Regions from separate parts of the Sutcliffiella sp. NC1 genome, predicted to be linked through region 1. Evidence: riboswitches for the same ligand, from Rfam matches in the RefSeq annotation. Region 1 holds a riboswitch; the other holds the start of a gene.
The links. Region 1 has a riboswitch for cobalamin ahead of O1A01_RS05560 (acyl-CoA thioesterase). Riboswitches for the same ligand answer to the same signal wherever they lie in the genome.

Region 1 (11,165 bases):
TACGGCCATATTTTTACTACATCCTCAAAACTAGGGCAGCAACCACGTGGGATAGATAACCTTAAAGTAATGGTTGAGAATAGTTTTGTTCCAATTATCGGTATTGGTGGAATTACACCAAAGAATTTAAAACAAGTAGCTTCCACCGGAGCCTCCGGTGTTGCAGTGATGAGTGGAATAATGGAGAGCAAAAACCCAGTATTGATGGCAAAAAGGTTTCAAGAAAGTCATAGCAGCTATGTGGAAGGAGGAGAGAAATGAATAACAATTGGGACCTAATCGTTGTTGGTGGTGGAGTGATCGGAAATGCAGCAGCCTACTATTTACAAAAGTCAGGGAGAAACGTCCTTCTTTTAGAAAAAGGAACCGTTGGCCAAGGAGCGTCAAAAGCGGCAGCAGGGATGCTAGGTGCTCAAGTAGAGTTGACGGAAGTTGGACCAATGTTTGAACTAGCAAGGGAAAGTAGAAAAATGTTTCCTAGATTACAAGAAGAGTTAAAAGAGATGTGTGGTATCGATATCGAGCTTGTTAGAGAAGGCTTGCTGAAAGTCGCAAAAACAGATGAGGAAAAAGTTCATTTGCAATCTGTAATTGAAGCACAACGTTCATTCGGAGAGAATACAAAATGGCTCGACCGTGAGGAAACACTACAAATGGAATCATCATTAAGTGATAGTATCATCGGAGCTATGGACATACCGAATGATGGGCATGTTAATCCTGTGCAACTTACACAGGCATTTAGCAAAAGTGCGGTCGCCCTCGGTGCAACTGTTAAAGAGTTTGTAGAAGTATATTCGTTCATCGAATCGAGTGGGAAGATAACAGGTGTTCATACGAATATAGGTGCTTTTTATGGCGAAAACATCGTTGTTGCTAACGGAGCTTGGAGTGCCCGTTTATTGAAGGAAGCGAATATAAATCTACCAACCTATCCAGTAAAAGGTGAGTGTATTTCTGTTATAACAGAACGGCCACTCATTAAAAGTACCATCTTTTCACAACGGTGTTACGTAGTCCCAAAAAGCGGAAACCGTTTAATTATTGGTGCAACTTCTATACCTAATAGTTTTTCGGAACATGTTTCCGTTGAGGCAATCTCATCCTTGATTCAAGCGTCCATAGACATTTTGCCTGACATTCAACGAGCTCAGTTTGAAAGGGCGTGGGCTGGAATACGACCGCAAACGATAGATGAGTTACCGTTTCTTGGAGTGCACCCAACAATAGAAAACGTATTTATCTGCACAGGTCATTATCGGAACGGTATTTTACTATCCCCAATTAGTGGAAAGCTTATTGCGGATATGATGAATGGTCATACGCTACCTTCCTATTTACAGGCGTTTACGTTTGAACGATTGAAAGGGGTGATAACAACATGAAAGTAACGATAAATGGTGAACTAATAGAGTTACCTAATGATATTAGAACAGTAGAAGATTTGCTAGCACATTTTCACCTTGATCAAAAGGTAGTCATTGTAGAAAAGAACCGAGATATTTTACAAAAAGAATCGCATCCATCAGTTACGTTAGCAGAAGGCGATCAATTAGAATTAGTACATTTTGTAGGAGGCGGATGAACATGTTAAAAATTGGACCATATGAATTTGAATCACGTTTATTATTAGGAACTGGTAAATACCCGAGCTTTGAAGTACAAAAAGAAGCGGTTGCGGTATCCGAATCAGAAATTTTAACGTTTGCGGTACGTCGCATGAACATCTTTGAACCGAGTCAACCAAACTTTTTAGAAAAACTAGACTTAGAGAAATATACGTTACTTCCAAATACTGCTGGGGCAAAAACAGCGGAAGAAGCAGTGCGCATTGCAAAATTAGCAAAAGCGTCTGGATTATGTGACATGATTAAAGTAGAAGTAATTGGCTGCTGGAAAACGTTATTACCAGATCCTGTTGAAACGTTAAAAGCAACAGAAGAGCTTTTAAAAGAAGGGTTTATCGTTTTACCGTACACTTCAGATGATGTTGTACTTGCTCGCAAACTAGAAGAATTAGGTTCACACGCAATAATGCCTGGAGCTTCTCCAATTGGATCTGGTCAAGGAATTATCAATCCGCTCAACTTAAGCTTTATTATCGAGCAATCAAACGTTCCAGTTATTGTGGATGCGGGAGTTGGCTCACCAGCTGATGCTGCTCAGGCGATGGAGTTAGGAGCAGATGGAGTTTTATTAAACACCGCTGTTTCGGCTGCAAAAGACCCAGTGAAAATGGCAAAAGCAATGAAACTAGCAATTGAAGCAGGAAGGTTAGGTTTTGAGGCTGGGCGTATGGAGAAAAAACGTTATGCCACTGCTAGTAGCCCAACTGAAGGAATGAGTGTTAGCTAATGGAACGCTATTCTAGACAGATACTATTTAAACCAATTGGGGTAAATGGACAAAAGCAATTAACGGAACAGCATGTCCTCATAGTGGGAGCAGGTGCACTCGGTACAGGTATTGCCGAGGCACTTTCTCGAGCTGGGGTCGGGAAAATGACGATTATCGATCGAGATTACGTAGAATGGAGTAATTTACAGCGCCAACAACTATACGGGGAATTAGATGCTGAACATAAAATTCCTAAAGCAGTTGCTGCTAAAACGAGACTACTAGAAATTAACTCATCTACTGAAATAGAAGCAATCGTCGGAGATGCTACACCAGATTTACTAGAACCGTTAATAGATGGTGTTTCTTTACTTTTAGATGCAACAGATAATTTTGATATTCGTTTTATTATTAATGACCTATCTCAAAAATATAATATACCTTGGATTTATGGTGCCTGTGTCGGTAGTTATGGGATTTCCTATACGATTCTTCCAGGAGAAACACCTTGTTTACAATGTTTATTAAAGTCCGTTCCGTTAGGTGGTGCTACTTGTGATACGGTGGGAGTTATTTCTCCAGGAGTACAAATGGTTGTTGCCCACCAAGTAGCGGAAGCGTTAAAAATATTAACTGGTAATCAAAAAAGTTTAAGGAAAAAGTTAGTTTCGTTCGACCTTTGGGAAAATCGCTATTCTTCCATCGACGTAAACCGTATGAAAGATTCTTCTTGTCTATCATGTGGGGAAAGTCGGAGCTTTCCATACTTGTCTTACGAAAATCAAACGAAAACAGCGGTGCTTTGTGGAAGAGACTCTGTACAAATTAGACCGAACACGAACCAAGAAAGAAATCTTGAAGAAATAGAATCGGTATTTGCGGACCAAGGGTTAAAAGTGGATCGAAATCCTTTTCTTTTATCAGTAGAAATTGGTAGTCAACGTCTCGTTTTATTTAAAGATGGGCGAGCTATTGTCCACGGGACAAAAGACATAACGGAAGCAAAAAGTATTTATTATCGATATGTAGGGTAGGTGGCTGACTGTGGTGAAAAAAGCGTTAACAATCGCTGGCTCTGATAGTGGTGGCGGAGCAGGTATCCAAGCAGATTTAAAAACTTTTCAAGAATTAAATGTTTACGGGATGTCGGCAATTACAGCAATAACAGCACAAAATACGTTAGGTGTACAAGGTGTTTATGCCCTTCCGCTTGAAGCCGTAATAGAGCAAATGAATTCTATTGAGGCTGATTTACGTCCGGATGCCCTTAAAACGGGAATGTTGTTTAATAGCGAGCTAATTGAAGCAGTGGCAAACAATATTAGGGAGTTTAATTGGGGCAACGTTGTAATCGATCCGGTCATGATTGCGAAAGGTGGAGCAAAGCTTTTACAACAAGAGGCAATCAATTCTTTACGTGAAACATTAATTCCTCTAGCAACTGTTATTACTCCAAATATCCCAGAAGCAGAAGTAATTACAGAGTTGTCCCTACACACAATCGAGGCTAGAAAAAAAGCAGCAAAAGTTCTTCATAAACTTGGTGCCGATTACGTTGTAGTGAAAGGTGGCCACGGCGAAGAAGAGGAACTAGTGGACTTATTATTTGATGGCCAAAGCTTTGTAGAGTTAAAGAGTACGAGAATTTCTACTCGTCATACTCATGGAACAGGTTGTACGTTTGCGGCCGCTATAACTGCTGAATTAGCTAAAGGAAAGACCGTTGAACAAGCAGTAAAAGTAGCAAAAGATTTTATCCATGCTGCAATAAAAGATGAATTAGGAATTGGCAGTGGACACGGTCCTACGAATCATTGGGCATATCGAAACGCGGCGGTGCACTCATGAACATCTTAAGAAAACATATGCAAGTATATTTTGTGATGGGTAGTAACAATTGTGATCGTAACCCGGAAGTTGTGCTGAAAGAGGCATTAGAAGCAGGTGTAACATGTTTTCAATATCGAGAAAAAGGCGAAGGAGCTAAACTTGGTATTGAAAAGTTAGAGCTGGGTACAAGATTAAAAGAGTTGTGTAACGAGTATGAAGTGCCATTTATCGTAAATGATGATGTAGAACTAGCGATACAACTCGATGCCGACGGTGTACATATCGGCCAAGAGGACGGTAACATTACGTCCATTCGGGAAAAGATAGGGAATGAAAAAATAGTCGGTGTTTCTACACATAATGTGGAAGAGGCCTTAAGGGCGGTAGAACTTGGTGCTGACTACATCGGCGTAGGACCGATGTACTTTACTTCAACAAAGAAAGATATTGAAGAAGTGAAAGGACCATCTGTCATAACTGCCATTCGTGAAGCAGGTGTTACCCTTCCAATCGTCGGCATTGGTGGAATTAACATTTCCAATGCAAAAGAAGTGGTGGAAGCTGGAGCGGATGGTGTCGCAGTCATATCGGCCATATCAAAAGCGGAAAATGCGGAGGAAACAGTTATAAAACTACAAAGAGGTTGAGACAAAACTAATATAATCATGATAAAAAAACGAACAATCGCTGAACTAGCGGAGGAAATATACGTGGACTCCAGCGGGAGGCTCACCAGCCGCCCGCGGAAAGCGAAGTATATTTCCGGAGCGGGTTATTTCCAAACTACTTTATTTGTTCGTCTTTTACTTTAATAAAAATAGTTATGTCCCAAGCTCTTTATTTTGTTATGTTTCATATTCGAGAGGCACTAAAAGGAAAATAACTATTTGCTTCCCCACCATTTATTTCTTACAATATTAATATCTTTTAAAAAGTAAGGATGATTAGTTATGAGAACAATGCCGTTACAAAAAAGAAATATTACAAACAGTAGATTAGTATTAGGATGCATGGGATTTGGTGGAGGCTGGGACAATTCGCCGTTTTCATCAGAAGAAGTGTTAAAAGCGGAGAAAGCGGTAGAGGCGGCATTATCTTCAGGAATTACGATGTTTGATCATGCTGATATTTATACGAGAGGAAAAGCAGAAAAGGTTTTCGGTGAAGTGTTGAAAAACAATAGAAGCCTACGTGAGCAAATGGTCATTCAAAGTAAATGTGCCATTCGGTTCGAAGATGATGCTGGGCCAGGTCGATATGACTTTTCAAAAGAGCATATTATAAACTCTGTCGATGGTATTCTTGCAAGATTGAACATTGAACAATTAGATATTTTACTATTACATAGACCAGATCCATTGATGGAACCAGAAGTAGTGGCAGAAACGTTTGAACTTCTGAAAAAAGAAGGGAAAGTACAACACTTCGGTGTTTCCAACATGAATAAAGCACAAGTAGCACTTCTGCAAACGTATACAAACGAATCTATCATCGTAAATCAATTAGAAATGAGTTTGCGCAAATTAGACTGGGTGGACCAAGGTGTATTAGTAAACCAACACGAAGGGACTTCAGCCCATTTCACAGATGGATTTTTAGAATATAGTATGGAAAAAGATATACAAATCCAAGCGTGGTCTCCATTAGGAAAAGGTGTCTTCACCGGTCGAGAGGAAGAAATTAAAACAGAAGCAGAAAGAAATACAGCGGCGTTAGTAGCTAGAATGGCGGAAGAACTAGAAACAACAAGGGAAGCTATCGTACTAGGCTGGTTAATGCGCCATCCTGCAATGATTCAACCTGTCATCGGTACGACAAATCCAGACCGCATTGTAGCTTGTCAAGACGCTGTACCTGTTTCAGAAAAAATGACGAGAGAACAATGGTATAACTTGTACGTTACTTCTAGAGGTAGAAGATTACCATAATGGAAAGCATCCTTTTTAAAGGATGCTTTTTTAATATTATGTATTATTTAATAAATGAAACTTTTAAACGTTTCATATCGTATTAATAAAAAGAATAAAGGGGGGAGATAAGATGGAAACAGTTGTTATTTTTATTTTAATTTTATTCGTTGTCGTATTAGCCTTAGTAGGTATTTTTAGAAAAACAAAGCCCGCCAAAAACTTAAAAAAGGAAAATATACCGGAAAACTTAGGAGCTATTGAAAACACCTCAATTCAACCATTAATTTCCCAGTTAGAGTTAGCACTTCCTGATGAGTATATAAATCAAGTAAAGCAACGGTTTTTACAACAAAACGCGAAAGTTTCAGAAGACGAATTAGAATGGCGTATTTTTGAACTGAAACGGTTTTTTATTTTAACGGGAGTGTTAAAAACTGTTCCGATGTATAGTGAAGAAGTAGATGATGTTTGGCATGAAATGTTGATGTTTACGCAAGCCTATCAAAATTTTTCAGAAAAATTTAATGGCAGTATGTTACATCATAAACCAAATGTACAAGGTGGAGGGAACCCTGATGAGCGTGCGTTCTTTGATTGGGTATTCTCGCAATTGTTTGAAGTTACAACATATAGCTGGTCGACTTGGGGAGACTTCTTTAAGAGCCCACTAAATCCAGCATTAATTACCGAATTTAAATACAAGGATAAGGAATACTTGAAAAATAAATATTTCAAAATTACAGAGGAATCAAATCAGATTGTAGATTACTTAATAACTAGGCTAAAAGAACAATCCCATCAAGCAGATGAAATGCATAAACGAAACGAAAAAGGAGCATTCACAAAACAACAGCAATACGGTGATTTTTCCAGTACTTCTTTAATTATGGTGTTTTATTCAATCTATTACTATGACCAATATTGGTTAATGGCAAAGGCTTATTTGTACTCATCTGCTTCGAATTCTAGTAGTGGATGTACAAGTGCTGTTTTTTGCGGATCTGCAACTAGTAGCGATAAAAATAGTGGTGGAGATAGCAGTTGCTCCAGCGGCGACGCAAGCTGTGGCGGCGGAGGATGTTCCTCATAAAATAATATAACGGAGTGAATCTATGTTAAAAATAGTTGGAGAAAAAATTATTCTTAGGTCGGTACAAAAAGAAGATATACAAACTCTTTGGAAGTTAAGATATGTAGAAGAGAACCCAGAGTTTAAAAAGTGGGATGCACCATACTTTCCACTAGTCCGAGTGGAATATGAAGACTTTTATAATCGGATGATAGGTCAGTTAGAATCGGGTTATGATTCCGAAATGATTATAGAAGTAGATGGGAAAATTATTGGCACCGTTGTTTACTATTGGGAGCACGAACCTTCCCGATGGATGGAGGTAGGTATTATCATCTATCTCCCTGACTATTGGAATGGTGGATATGGAACGGAGGCCATTAAGTTATGGGTCACTCATCTGTTTAAACAATTTCCTACACTAGTTAGATTAGGATATACTTCATGGTCAGGAAACCATCGGATGGTGAGTGTTGGGAAAAAACTTGGAATGATAGAAGAAGCTAGAATTAGAAAAGCTCGTATTGTAAACGATCAGTACTATGATTCTGTAAAACTCGGAGTACTTAGAGAAGAATGGCAAACATTGCATGGTGAACAAGTTGGCAGAATAGTAAATTTGTAATAAACTACTAATAGTAATAAGTATTTCAATTCAATAAAACATACCAATAATAATGGTGTCAGTTTAGACTTAATAGGGAATCTGGTCCAAATCCAGAACTGTACCCGCAACTGTAGGTGCCGACGAAATAAGTATAGCCACTGTCATTCGACGGGAAGGACTTAAAGTAGGAAGAAGCACGAGTCAGGAGACCTGCCATTATGATGAACGATCGTCTTCTTCGGGAGTTAGGAAGGTTGGATAATGGTGCGCAATTATTAGAAAATAGAGCTCTATTTGTCTAGTTTTATTTTCTTTGCCTATTAATCCATCCTCATATTAGAGTGATGGATTTTTTATTTTCCAACCACTTTCTTGTAGAAGCTAAAAACAAAAGAGAGTGGGAGAATGATGGGAAAAATATCAACAAATGTATCTAGAACTGTACAAACGAAACTAGTTTTACCCCCAGATACGAATCATTTAGGAACAATTTTTGGAGGAGTTGTTTTATCGTATATTGATGAAATAGCCGCTATAGCAGCGATGAAACATAGTAACAAGGTGGTCGTGACAGCTTCGATTGATACAGTGAATTTTTTATCTTCAGCAAAAGTAGGAGATATATTAACGTTAGAAGCAGTTGTTATATCTACTGGAAGAACGTCAATGGAAGTGTATGTAAAAGTGGAGTGTCATCAGTTTGAAACAGGTGAAACAAAACTTACAACAACATCCCTTTTAACAATGGTTGCAATTGATAGCGAAGGTAAACCAGTCCCAGTTCCAGGCGTAATCCCTGAAACGGAAAAAGAAATCCAGTTACTGAAGGAAGCAACAATTAGAAGAGAAAAAAGGTTGTTAGAGAACAAGTGGTCAAATGAGAAAATATAGTAATGAAAAAACGTGGTTGCTGATCCGCTTTTTTAGTGAATCGTAATAGTATACATATCTTTTAGCATACAAATAACACCGAATGAACATCTTGACTATGATTAAATTTGTGTGAATTAGGGTGCTATTTTTTTGTGAAAGTTATTGTATGAACGAAAAGCTTCTTTCATCTTCTAAGTAATAGTTGTAAAATAAATATGAACTTGAAAATTGTAGCTAGGGTTCCGCTATCTAGTAGGTCTGTGACCGAGGGCTACATCTTTTACCATAACGTAAAAGGCACCTATTGACATAAAAGGTCCGAGGGGAAAGGTTCAGCGTATTTGCTTTTGCGTTGAAATCCTTATCCCCTCGGACCTTTTTTATTATTTTAAGGGAGGTTTATTAAATGAAAAGAATTGATGAATTAAAAGCAGGTGTAGCAGTTATTATTTTGAATGGGGAAAAACAAGTTTTGTTACAGAAAAGAGCTGATGTAAAGCTATGGGGTATTCCTTCAGGACATATAGAAATTGGAGAAACAGTTTCTGAAGCAGCTATTAGAGAAGTAAAAGAGGAAACTAACTTAGATATAAAAATAAAAAAACTTATTGGTGTGTACTCTGAGCCTAATTCACAGGTGTTTGCATATCCAAATGGTAAAGTAGTACATTTTATAACAACTTGTTTTCTTGCTGAAATTACAGGCGGAGAACTTAGACGTAATTCTGATGAATCACTTGAAATAAAATTTTTCAGTCCAGATAATTTACCGCAAGATTTATTGAAAATGCATCCCCGATGGTTAAAGGATGCTCTTTCTAATAGGGAAATGGCGTTCATTCGTTAATTAATAGAGATTTATACTAACTGCTAATAAAAATTTTAAACCCTTATTAGGATAACAAACTTAAAAGTCCTAAAAGTCAGTCTCAACTGGACTTTTAGGACAGCACCATTTAGTCTGCTAAATGTTTTTCTAACTAGTTGTTATTTAAGCTACGACATCGTAAGTTATTTCGGCTTTCTCCACGGTATAAAAATACTTAGCTAATACACTCCACCCTTTAGAACTCTTTGATAAATAAAATCCCGATGTTGATAAATTATATTATATAAACTTTTGTATAATCGTTCCTTTTCCTTCTTTAACTTCTACTTCCGCCATCGCTCCATTAATTAACGTTACTTGAGGAGGAACATGCCCGCAATCTATGTCATACACAACCGGTACTTCCAGTTCAGAAGCTATCTCTTCATATACATCCTCAACCGTATACCCGTCCACTGGTTCATTTGCTGGACTTCTTCCGAATAAAACTCCTGAACAATTATTAAACCAACCTGCTAATTTCATTTGAACTATCGACCTTCTTAAGTCTGTTGTCGAAAGCTCACAGTTTTCGAAGTACCAAAGAATCGGTTCGCCGTTTGTGAATTGTTCTTGAAATGCTTTCACATCGCCAAAAGGTGTACCAATTAAGTGGCGAATAACATCTACACACCCACCAAGTATTCTACCTTTCACGGTTACATCTTTACCGTTCACTGTTTTCCATTCCGTTTTTTCGGTTAAATGAAAAATGTGAGGAGTAGGGTTGCCGTGTTGCCACTGTTTTTGGAAAAGCTCTGATGAATGTTGAATTACTGCTTCTCCAGCTTTTGTTTGTAGCACTTGTTTCCACATGGCGGTTGTTTCGTCGGAATATTCTCCTCGTAAATCTACTAAGTTAGTGCCGTGTGCCGTTGCAATCCCTGTTTTTAATGTCGTTGCTAATAACAAAACACTTGTATCGGAATATCCGAGTATCCATTTTCGCTTCATTTTTACGAAATCAACATACGGCAGTATTTCAATCAACAATTGCCCGCCCCATGGTGGGATGATCGTATCGATTCCATCGTCTTGCAACATGGCATTTAATTCATCTGCTCTCACCTTAGCTGGTGCAGACTTTGCTTTATGTTGGGTTTTTACTGTTTTTCCGAACCTCACAGTAAATCCTTCTGATTCTAGTCTTTTTTGTGCCTGATCCAACAAAGAATGTAAAACTTCTTGCACACCAGAAGATGGTGCTGTGACTCCAATAGTAGCCCCTTCACGTAAATGTGGATAAAACATGGAAAATTCCCCCTTGAGCTTTTTACGATTTTAACAAGGAAAGAGTATTTGGGCAATATATAATTTAAAATATTTTTAAAATTAGTAATTGACAATAACTTGTCCACGGTGTTATTGTGGAAAAGTGGAATTTACTACTAATTAAAAAATGGAGAAAGGGAGGTACACGAACATGAAAAAATCTATTGTATTAAACGTAATGAATGACAAACTTAATAAAATTCGTGACCTGTCCTCATCTAGCTCTCCGTTGTAAACACAAGGGAGTACTATCATCATTTCAAATTACCTATTTTAGCACAGGTCACGCTAACAGAACGTGACGTGTGCTTTTTATATGTTTTAATATCGGCATACCGACTTTCGTTCGGTGTGTCTTTTTTTGTCTTCATCTACATCCTTTTTTTACCAACAAAGCCT
Region 2 (11,165 bases), 2.1 Mb from region 1:
CAACGGGTTTACCGCATTCGTTCTACTGCTGTTCCATTCTCCGTTATGTAACTCAAAATGCAAATGAGGTCCTGTTGAATTGCCTGTAGAGCCAACCGTTCCAATTATTTCACCTTTTTTTACTTCAGTCCCTTCAACAACAAATCTTTTATGCAAATGAGCATATAATGTTTCTAATCCGTTTTCATGTTTCACCATAATAACATTACCATATGAACCTCTATAGCCTGAAAAATACACGATCCCATCATTAGCGGCCATTATAGCGGTACCAGTAGGAGCAGCAATATCCACTCCTTTATGTGTTCCACCTCTTGTACCAAAGTAATCAGTAAACCTACCCTCGTCTAATTGTAAGGGCCACTGCCAAGTCTTTATATCTCTAAGTACATTATGTTCTGTTTCTGCTTTCACACTTGTTCCACCGATAAACAATAGAAAGATACAAAGTGCCATTACTATGACGACCGCCAAGCGTTCTATTAAATTATTCATAATGTCCTCCTACAATAAAGAAAGTTGTTAGATGATATGTACGCTTGGTCTAAAATATGACAGGCTTTCGTTTAATTGTGTCAAAAATACTACTTTTACAACACAATGATTTCCATAATCGTAAAATGTAGGAATAAAAAAGTAGCAAACCAAGGTTGGTTTGCTACTTTTTTTAGTTCATAGGATTTGCAGCTAATGGTACCGAAAGTGGAACATTTAAACGAATCGAACCAATCATATCAGCGTTAGGATAATTAAATTGTATTTGCTCGAATCCAAAGTCTCTCGCCGTTAACATTAATGCTTGGAGAGCTGTTGAATGTTCTTCTGTATTTTCTAATGCAAGGCTATTATCAAAAGAAATAGTTACCATTTCTTCATCATTGGTTATCACTTGGTCTACTCTCATACTAGCTGGAATCGATGGAAATACGTAATTAATATTCGGTATTTGGCTCATCGCCTCTACCGCCTCTTGCATAGACTGAAATTCTTCTTTTGAGGCGACTAACAAGCTTTTGCTAACATCATCATTTCTTTGAAATTTAAAATATGCTACTCGCTTAAACGTATCAATCAAATCAAATTCTTTAACATCGTTACCTATTTCAACTCCAGCTTTACCCTCATTTAAATATTCTACTTCAGTAAAGTTGTGCCATCTAAACGTTTCTTGTACCTCTTGGAAAAAAGCGTTCATCTGTGTAGAAGAGTATGCCCGATGTCCTGCATTCATCTCCATAATGACTCTATCATTACCGTCAGTAGCCGTACCTTGAGAGAAAGTAATATTATCATTTAACATTGTATTCATCAGTCCAAATGAAGGTAAATCAATTAAATTTCCTAATTCTTGTCGTAATTCGTTAAATGCTTCTATATACGTTCTATTATTTTTTTGAACAACAAAAGAAAGCGGTAATGTTAGTGGATCATCGGTTCCTTCTAACTCAGCGGAAACGGCCAAAGTAATTACATATTCTTCTGACTGACTAACAGTCGTTACTACATAATTCGGAAAATCATTCGTTGATTGAACGTCAAAAGATTCGTTTTCACTATTTTCTTTATAGTCCGTTACATTAAACGATTCTTCCTCTACAGCGATATCAGCACTACTATCATCAGCATACATCTCCATTGATCCTCCTCTATCTTGAGGGGCATCAAAGGCACTGTTACTATTACTATCCATTTTTTGAAACGTGAAAGGAGAAATGATTGCAAAAAGGAGAATCGCCGCAATTAAAGCTACGCTAGGCATCCAGTTAATACGACGTTTCGGTGAAGTTTCTACCTTTTGCTGAATATTTGCATATATCTCTTCCGCTGAACGCTCATCCGTCATTTTTGGTAATTGATTAAATAACTTCTCCATTTGCTCATCGTCCGTTTTACGATGCATTACTATTTCCCCCTTTCTCCTCTAATTCTTCCATATGGGCTTTTAAGGCTTTAACCGCACGGTGCTGAGTTGTTTTTACTTTACTTTCAGACCAACCTAACACTTGCGCAGTTTCTTGAATAGAGAGAGCTTGAATGTAACGGAGAATAAGAACAATTCGGTGATCCATCTTACATTTATCTAAGCAACGATACAACAATTGAACCTGTTCATTTTTCACAGCTACTTCTTCCGGTAATGGTGCAACATCTTTCACTTGTTGCTTATTCCAATCAAACGTTTCAAGAAGTTTGTTTTTCCATCCCTTTTGTTTTCGAAATGAATCAATAGCTACATGTTTAGCTATCGAAAATAGCCATGTTTTTTCACTACTTTTCCCTTCAAATCGGTCGTATGAGCGTAGAACTTTTATATAAACTTCTTGAACGAGGTCTTCCGCTTGTTCTTTATTTTTCACCATATAAAATAAAAATTGATAGACGTCTTGGTGATATTTTTCATAGAGCTCTTGAAAAACGGCATGCATTCTAAACCCTCCGTTCAATACATTAGTCGAAACTTTTCGTACAAAGTTACATTACAAATATATTACAAAATATTACGAATGACTAGATTTTTTTTAGTACTTTTTGGAAAACTTAAGAAGGCTTTAATAAGATATTTTAAAAGAGCAATAGTTTGGCTTTTTAAAAATTTAAAAAAGAAGCCATAATATATGACTTCTTTTTATATATACTATATAACTAATTTCTAATTATATCTACTGTTTATTATACGATTGCACCATAAACGAAGCTTCTCTTTTTATGATCGGGGATAGAATAGGATATAACACTATAAAGAATACGATATTTCCAATTGCATGATTAAAGTCAAACGGTAATCCCGCTAAGTAATACGGCCAAAACAATTTACCTATAATCAGGCGTTCTAGCGACATGATCAAACCAAAGAGCATGCCGCAAAATCCAGCGTACGTTGCAAGTAACCATATGGGCAATTTCTTAAATTTCATCCCAATGAGACCTGAAAGTACTCCAATTATGGACCACGCAATTATTTGAAGTAACGTCCAAGTACCACTACCTAAAAATAAGTTAGAAACAAATGCTGTTCCAGCAGCAAGTATGATACCGTTTTGAGGCCCCATCAAAAGGCAGCAAATAATAATGATTGCTGTAACAGGCTGTACATTAGGAACCGAGGAAAACACCATTCTACCTACTACACATAACGCTATTAATAAGCCTAATAAAGCAATTTTTCTTGTGCTCATTAGCCTTCATACTTTGAATAGTTAAATTCAATAACATCGCCATCTTTTAACACATATTCGTTTGCGCCAACTAAGACTTCTTCATTATTTGCTGTATAAATCCAAAAGTAATTATTCTCGTAATCCGATTCAATACCGTTAATTCCTACAATAAATGCACCACTGTCGTCTGTTGTTAATTCAAAGTGCTCATGCATTACATCTATCAGTGTTTCTCCTTCTTCAAACTGCAATGCCTCTTCACTTATTACTTCTTCCCCGTTATCTTTTACTAATTTAATCGTTACTTTGTTTACTTCTTCATTTTGTTCTACTCCAGCATTTGCGTTGTTATTTGTATTATTTGTGTTGTCTGCTGCACACCCCGTCACAATAAGAGATATTGCAACTAATAAACTAATCCAAATTTTTTTCATCACGTAATTCCCATCCTTTTATATATTATGAAAAAAAATAAATAGCTCATCCTTAAAGGATGAGCTATAAAACGACAACAATGAGGAATTCACCTTCTGCAGCAGGTTCAATACCATATTGTCGTTTCAGCTACTCATACCCCGAAGCTTCGAAACTTGTAAGTTCATTGGCAGGTCTACTGACTTATGCTTCTTCCTACTTTGAGCCTTCCCGTATGACGAACTCTCATTCCATACATACAGTGGTTACCTCATTTCGTCCACATTTACAGTTGCGGGGACAGTTTTGGATTCGCACCAAATTCCCTTTTAAGCCACAGTGTGACACCAATTTACTTATAATTATTAAGTTTATGAATACAGTACCATCTTACACAAAGAAGTATAAAATGACAAGAAAAATTGTTTCATAATAAACAAGATTATTCGGTACAACTTAACAAATTATTGCACAGTTCGTGGAATAACGAGAGAAAATGTCGTTCCCTCATTTAGTTTAGAATGTACACCTATTGAGCCGTTATGTGACTCTATTATATTTTTAACAATCGACAATCCTAAACCTGTTCCAGATCTACCTCTAGTTCTAGCCTTGTCCGCTTTATAGAAGCGTTCAAATACAAATGGTATATCTTCTTCTGGTATGCCTTGTCCAGTATCTTGTACATCTACTTTCATTCCAAGCTCTCCAAGCTCAACTCGAATCGTGATACTACCACCTGAATCTGTGTGACGTAGTGCATTATCAATTAAGTTAGTAAAAACTTGTTCCATTTTATCTACATCAAAATCAACTAGCGTGTCCCCAATTATTTCTGAATGAAGATCTACCATTTTCTCTTTAGCAAGACCATGAAACTTTCGAATCATTTTATCAAAAAACTCTTCCACTTCAACTTGTTCCCTGTTCACGGTGCTATGTCCAGACTCTAATCTAGCTAAATCAAGTAGGTCATTTACTAACCTCCCCATACGAAGTGACTCATCATAAATAACGGAGGCAAGTTCTTTCTTTTCTTCTTCGCTACCAGCAATATCATCCACTATTGCTTCACTATATCCTTGAAGCATTGAAATTGGCGTACGTAACTCGTGAGAAACGTTAGCGATAAATCCTTCTCTTAATTTATCTAAACGTCTTTCTTCCGTCATATCACGAATGACAGCTACTGCACCACGCACGTGGGTATTATTATATAAAGGACTCATGACGATTACCCAAGTTCTCCCCTGGTAGGTAAGTTCCATACTTTGCTCTCTTTCAAAGTTGACGACCCGTTGAAACATCTCTTTTATTTCATGAGGTAATTGTTCCCGCGTATCACTACCTTCTTGGTAAAACCATGCTTGCAAGAAACGTTCAGCAGGCGGATTCGTTATTAATATTGTCCCATCACGATTTAGCGTTATTACTCCATCTGCCATACTACTTAATATGTTTGCCAAATGTTCTTTTTCTTGATTAAGTGCATTTAAGTTAAACTTTAATTGTCTTCCCATTTGATTAAACGCCATCGCAAGTTCACCGATTTCATCATACGTTAAGATCGGAACTTTCGTGTCAAACTTACCTCTCGCTACTTCAAAAGCAGCCTCCCTCATTTTCCTTAATGGCGAGGTTACTCTTGATATTAAGAAAAACGCAAAAATGGTTGTAAGGAAAATAGCAATCCCCGCGGATATTAAAATAAGTTGTGTTGTTTGGTTCGTCGTTTCTTTAATCGCTGTTAACGATTGGTACATATAAACTGCGCCATCTTCTACACCATCAATATGAAGTGGGGTACCAACAATCATCATTTCTCCAAAAGCTTCTGATTCAGAATCTAAATCGGGTGAGTATGATTTTTTCGTTACAATTGTATGATCAAGGAAAACTTGGGAAAGTTCCTCATCTTCTCGGAAAAATTCGCTAGGTAAAACAGCATCTGTCTCATCTGTTGGGGAATGCCAGTAATGATCCTTGTCTGAAAAAATAATTACTCGAGAAACATCATCCGCAAGTTGCCAAGCAATTGATTTTGCCAGTTCAAAATCTTCATGTTCCTCTACAATCATCGATATTTTTCTACCTAACTGTGTTAATTCTCTTTCCGCCTCATTTACATGGTAGTTCTCGAAAAACTCTAATAACAATATTGTTAAAATAAATAATACAAACGTAAAAAGAAGTAAAATGGTAAGCCAAAGCTTACCTACAACACTTTTCCAAATCATGACTCATTGCCAGCCTCAAACTTATAACCTACACCCCAAACTGTAACAATCATTTTTGCTGCATGTTCGGATACTTTATTTAATTTTTCTCTTAACCTCTTTACATGAGTATCTACTGTACGTAAATCACCAAAGAACTCATATTGCCAAACTTCCTTTAATAGTTGCTCTCGATCAAAAACTTTGTCCGGTGATTTTGCTAAAAAATATAAAAGCTCGTACTCTTTAGGGGTTAAGTTAACATCTTTTCCGTCAGCACTTACTCTATGTGCATCATTATCTATTGTTAAATGAGGGTATACAATAATATCTTTTGAAGATGTTTCTGTATTTAAAAAGCTTGTTGATGACGCGCGGCGTAAAAGCGCTTTAACTCTAAGCACTACCTCACGTGGGCTGAACGGTTTAACGATATAATCGTCCGTACCAACTTCAAAACCTTGAACACGATTTGCTTCTTCTCCTTTAGCAGTTAACATAATTACTGGTGTTGCTTTTTTCTCTCGCAATTCTTTACAAACTTCCATGCCGTCCATTCCTGGCATCATAAGGTCTAGTAATATAACGTCATAATCATTCTCTAAAGCTAACGATAATGCGTCCTCACCATTATCTGCTTCTTCGATTACATAATTTTCTCTTTCTAGATACATTTTCAAAAGTCGACGAATTCGTTCTTCATCATCGACTACTAATATTTTATACTCTTGTTCCATCTTTCCATCCTCCTAATTTTCATACTAGTTCCGTATCATTAAGTACTCTTTCCTATTGTATCTAATATTTCTTCACAACGTCTAGCAAAGTCAGTGCTTGAGTAAATTATCCTTATATTAATGTAAGCCTCCACATATGATGTGAAGGCTTATGAAATTATTCATCTAATCAGTTTAATCTACATCGCGTAAGAGTGTAGTCCGGCAATAATTAAGTTTACTCCAATTAAGTTAAACATAATAATAGCAAATCCAACTAAGGCAAGCCAAGCCGATTTTTCTCCGTGCCAGCCTTTTCCAATACGTAAGTGTAGATATGCTGCATAAAATAGCCATGTGATCAATGCCCAAACTTCCTTCGGGTCCCAACCCCAAAATCTAGTCCATGCAATTTGAGCCCAAATCATAGCAAAGATTAATCCGCCTAGTGTAAAAACTGGGAAACCTATAGCAACAGAGCGATAACCAATTTCGTCTGCAACATCAAGGTTTACTCTTCTTACTGCTGGTTTTAGTAAAACTCCTAGAGGTTTTCTAAATAATAATCTTATAAGTACATATAAAATAGCTCCTGTAATAATAGACCAAATAACTGTATTCAATTTTTGTGTATGAATAATAGCTGGTAAACTTACAAGAGGGTTCATTCTATCTTCTGTAAGTAATTCCCCTTGGTTTGGACCAACTAACGGAGGAAGCACGTATTCAACCGTTGCCTCTGCTCCACGTTTATCAATATATTTGAAGTTTGCTTCATAATCCATCGAACTAAAAATAACCGTAATAACAACAAAACCAATAAATACAACAAGCGTAAATAATGAAAATTCAAGCCAAAAAGGTTTTTTTCCTTTTTTACTGTAATCCACTACTTTTATTAAATAAATTAGTCCAGCTACGAAGCTCATTCCTAGTATTGCAATTCCTAAACTCGTTGTAATAACGTGAATCGGTAACCAATGAGATTGCAATGCTGGAATTAATGGAGTTATATCGGACGGAAACATACTTGCAAATGCAATTAGTATTAAAGCAATTGGTAATGCAAATAATCCTAATGTACTTGTTTTATAAATAAAGTAAAGTACGATGAATGCAAGAACAATCGTCATCCCAAAAAATGTAGTAAATTCATATAAGTTACTAACAGGAGCATGTCCTCCAGCAATCCATCTTGTTATAAAATATCCTAAATGAGCAACAAATCCCACAATCGTAATAGAAATGGCTAATTTTGACCATTTGCTTCCTTCTTTCGATTTTAAAGCTCCACCGAAGAAAGCGGTACCTATCAGATATAGAAGAAATGCTGCATATAGCAAGTTACCACTTAACTGTGCCATAGTAATCACCCTTTTAAATTAAGTTTTATCATTTTCTGAATTCTTTTCTTCTTCTGTTTGGTCAATAGGTATTGAAATTTTTGAATGCTCCAACGCCTTAGAAATATCTTTCTTCAGACCAAACCAGTTTTTATTCGTATGTGCGGCAAGCCACACTTCATTCCCATTTCGTTTTACCCATACACGGCGGTGATTCCAATACATCCCTTGAATAACACCAATCATAAATATAGTTCCGCCTAGACCAAAAATCCAAAGTGTATGATCAACACGAACGGTAAGTCCAGCTGCATTTCTAGTTTCTAATCCTGCAAAAGCCATGCGATATTCGTTATTACCTTCTGGTTCTAAATTTTGCTGAATTGCGACTAAGCTTATTTCTCCCTTTGGTTTATCTGGAGTTATCATTCGGAATACGAATGCTGGATTATTCGGCACTCTTGTTCTAGTTCCTGGTTCCCCTTCGTTTAAAAAGAAGTCAGGAAAATAGTTTACGATTTGGACAGAATAACCGTCACCTAAATCATATAATGTTTCAGGTTTTGTTAAATCTACTGTAATTGTTCCAAAATTTTCATTTGTTTCTTTATTCAATAGATTAAATGACATCGTTTTAAATTCATTTAATTTAAAGTCTACTTGGTATATTCCGAAAGAATCATGTTTTAATGGTTCGTTAACTCTAATGGCATGTTCTTTTACTACACTTAATTCCGGTTCAGCACCGTGAACAATGTCCCCTACTCTTTCATATAATACTGCATTTGTTTGATAATTGGAAACTAGCATACCATTTCCGGCACGTTCAATTGCTTGATTGAACACTTCATCCGTAGATTCCGAATCATAAACTTCCAGTAAGAAACTTTCATTTTCTAAATAATACTGACCGTCTGTACCAGGAATCGATAATAATTCACCTTCTCTTACCCACAATACTTCATCAAGGTACATTCCAGGGACGGATCTTAATATTGCTGCGGCTAAAAAAATAATTAATCCAATATGGTTGACATAAGGACCCCATCTCGAGAAACGGCCTTTTTCTGCTAATATGTTACCGTTTTCTTCACGAATATTATATCCTCGTTTTTTTAACCCTTCTTTAACTATAGCAATCTCATCATCATGAATTTCAACAGTAGTTTTACCGAAAACACGTTGTCTAGTTAAAAAACTATCATGCCTCGTTACTCTTTGATTTTTTAAAGCTTTATACAGTGGAATAACACGGTCTAAACTACAAATGACTAAGGAAATTCCAATAGATGCTACAAGTATTAAGTACCACCATGAACTATATAAATTGTGAAATCCTAACGTATAATACAATTTACCGAAAAAACCGTGTTCCATTTCGTAATATTCACTTGCAGCCATCGTTGGCGGTATGTACATTTCTTGTGGGAAAATGGTTCCGAATGATGAAGCTATTAAAGTAATAACAATTAACCAAACTCCAACTTTTACAGAAGAGAAAAAGTTCCAAATTTTATCAACAATCGTTTTATTATAAGTTTGGGACCTTCTAGCACTTCCTTCGTAAGTCATGTCTAAAAGTTTAGTTTTAGTTTTTTCATTTTCTGTCGGTTTTCCACAAGCTTCACATAAAATTGTACCGTGTGGATTTACATGTCCACACTCACATTTCATTTCATTCATATGAATTTCTCCTTATTGATTGTTCGGTAAGATTAACTCCATACTCTCTTGCACCATTCTTTCAGTCATGCCAGTTGTAATAATTTTCACAACTTCACCATTTTCATCAATAAGAAAAGTAGTAGGAATTGGTTTTATACCGTATGCTTGTCTCACTTGTCCTGTTTTATCAATAGGAATAGGAAATGTTAACCCATAACGATCGCGGAAACTTCGCACTGCAACATCCGTTTCTTGAATGTTCACGGCGATTATTTCCACTCCTTTATCTTGATAGAATTGATATTGATTCTCCATGTAGGGCATTTCTTTTTCACATGGTGGACACCAAGTTCCCCAAAAATTTAGAAATACTCCTTTCCCTCTATAGTCTGAAAGCTGAAAAGTATTTCCTTCTAAATCTTTTAATGCAAAATCAGGAGCTGTATCCCCAACATTAACTAACGCTCTCGTATGAAAAAAGTTAGTGTAAATTGTATAAGTTAATGCCGCTAACAGGAGAACTAGAATAGTTGAACGCATAAAAAATCTATTTTTCTTATTCATTCTTCAAAAATCTCCTATCCTTATAATTTTCTACGCTATTATAACATTTATCACTTTTTACATAGTGGATAGATTATGAATTCTTTATGACAGATTAAACAAAATCAAGGTGGGAAGCATTGCCCCACCTTACCTTTTACACTATATAAGCAAAGCAAGTATGTCAATCAAAGCGCTTTTTTGAACAAGGGTTAAAATTCATTATCTTTTTTGTTTCGTCGTAGCTAATACTCTAAGTTGTTTAACTTCATGAGGTGTTAATTCTCGGTATTCGCCTGGTTGTAAACCTTGTAATGTTAAATGTGCATACCGTTCTCTTCTTAGTTTTAACACAGGATGACCTATTGCTTCGAACATACGTCGTACTTGACGATTTCTTCCTTCACGAATGGTCATTTCATATATAGCTGTTTGCTTTTTCTTATCCATAGAAACTAATTTCACAACTGCTGGAGCAGTTTTTCCGTCTTCAAGGACTATTCCTCTTTCTAACTTTTTTATTGCTTCGCGGGTAGGTATACCTTTTACCTTTGCGATATACAGTTTATCTACTTCATATTTAGGGTGCATTAAACTATTGGCAAACTCTCCATCATTTGTCATTATTAATAACCCGGATGTATCATAGTCTAGACGGCCTACAGGGTAAATTCTTTCCTCAATGAAAGGAAAAAAGTCTGTAACTACCTTCCTCCCTTTGTCATCACTTACACTCGAAATAACACCTCTCGGCTTATATAGTAGGTAGTATACTGGTTCTTCTCTATGTACTGGTATACCTTCAACTTCTACTTTATCATTTCGATTTACTTTTACTCCTAGTTCGGAAACTACTTTCCCGTTAACTGTTACTTTTCCTTCTTGAATTAATTGTTCCGCTTTTCTTCTAGACGCTATTCCCGAATGGGCAATAACTTTTTGTAAACGTTCCATTATTTCACCTCATTATATTCCATAACCTAATCGGTTAAGTTACCTACTTATATGATAGCCATTTTTCACAATATTTTATTATAACGTACTATAACTATTATGGAAAGTAACATACTTTTTAGATATTTTATAAGTTAGGTGTTTTATTTCACCTTT

Region 2: it holds a riboswitch for cobalamin, as region 1 does, so the genes downstream of both, O1A01_RS16555 (DUF4430 domain-containing protein) here and O1A01_RS05560 (acyl-CoA thioesterase) in region 1, are expected to answer to the same signal.

Annotation. Positions count from the first base shown of each region.
Region 1 covers NZ_CP115153.1:1,090,156-1,101,320, forward strand. The annotation lists gene tenI (thiazole tautomerase TenI) at 1-261, shown strand, start outside; gene thiO (glycine oxidase ThiO) at 258-1,385, shown strand; gene thiS (sulfur carrier protein ThiS) at 1,382-1,585, shown strand; gene O1A01_RS05525 (thiazole synthase) at 1,588-2,355, shown strand; gene O1A01_RS05530 (thiazole biosynthesis adenylyltransferase ThiF) at 2,355-3,371, shown strand; gene thiD (bifunctional hydroxymethylpyrimidine kinase/phosphomethylpyrimidine kinase) at 3,382-4,185, shown strand; gene thiE (thiamine phosphate synthase) at 4,182-4,814, shown strand; gene O1A01_RS05545 (aldo/keto reductase) at 5,118-6,095, shown strand; gene O1A01_RS05550 (glycine-rich domain-containing protein) at 6,208-7,167, shown strand; gene O1A01_RS05555 (GNAT family N-acetyltransferase) at 7,190-7,771, shown strand; cobalamin riboswitch at 7,808-7,985, shown strand; gene O1A01_RS05560 (acyl-CoA thioesterase) at 8,159-8,644, shown strand; gene O1A01_RS05565 (NUDIX domain-containing protein) at 9,033-9,473, shown strand; gene O1A01_RS05570 (S66 family peptidase) at 9,735-10,745, opposite strand.
Region 2 covers NZ_CP115153.1:3,173,218-3,184,382, forward strand. The annotation lists gene O1A01_RS16535 (M23 family metallopeptidase) at 1-495, opposite strand, end outside; gene O1A01_RS16540 (GerMN domain-containing protein) at 668-1,900, opposite strand; gene sigX (RNA polymerase sigma factor SigX) at 1,890-2,426, opposite strand; gene O1A01_RS16550 (ECF transporter S component) at 2,661-3,176, opposite strand; gene O1A01_RS16555 (DUF4430 domain-containing protein) at 3,176-3,592, opposite strand; cobalamin riboswitch at 3,745-3,939, opposite strand; gene O1A01_RS16560 (ATP-binding protein) at 4,037-5,809, opposite strand; gene O1A01_RS16565 (response regulator transcription factor) at 5,806-6,525, opposite strand; gene ccsB (c-type cytochrome biogenesis protein CcsB) at 6,705-7,868, opposite strand; gene resB (cytochrome c biogenesis protein ResB) at 7,887-9,530, opposite strand; gene resA (thiol-disulfide oxidoreductase ResA) at 9,543-10,076, opposite strand; gene rluB (23S rRNA pseudouridine(2605) synthase RluB) at 10,278-11,009, opposite strand.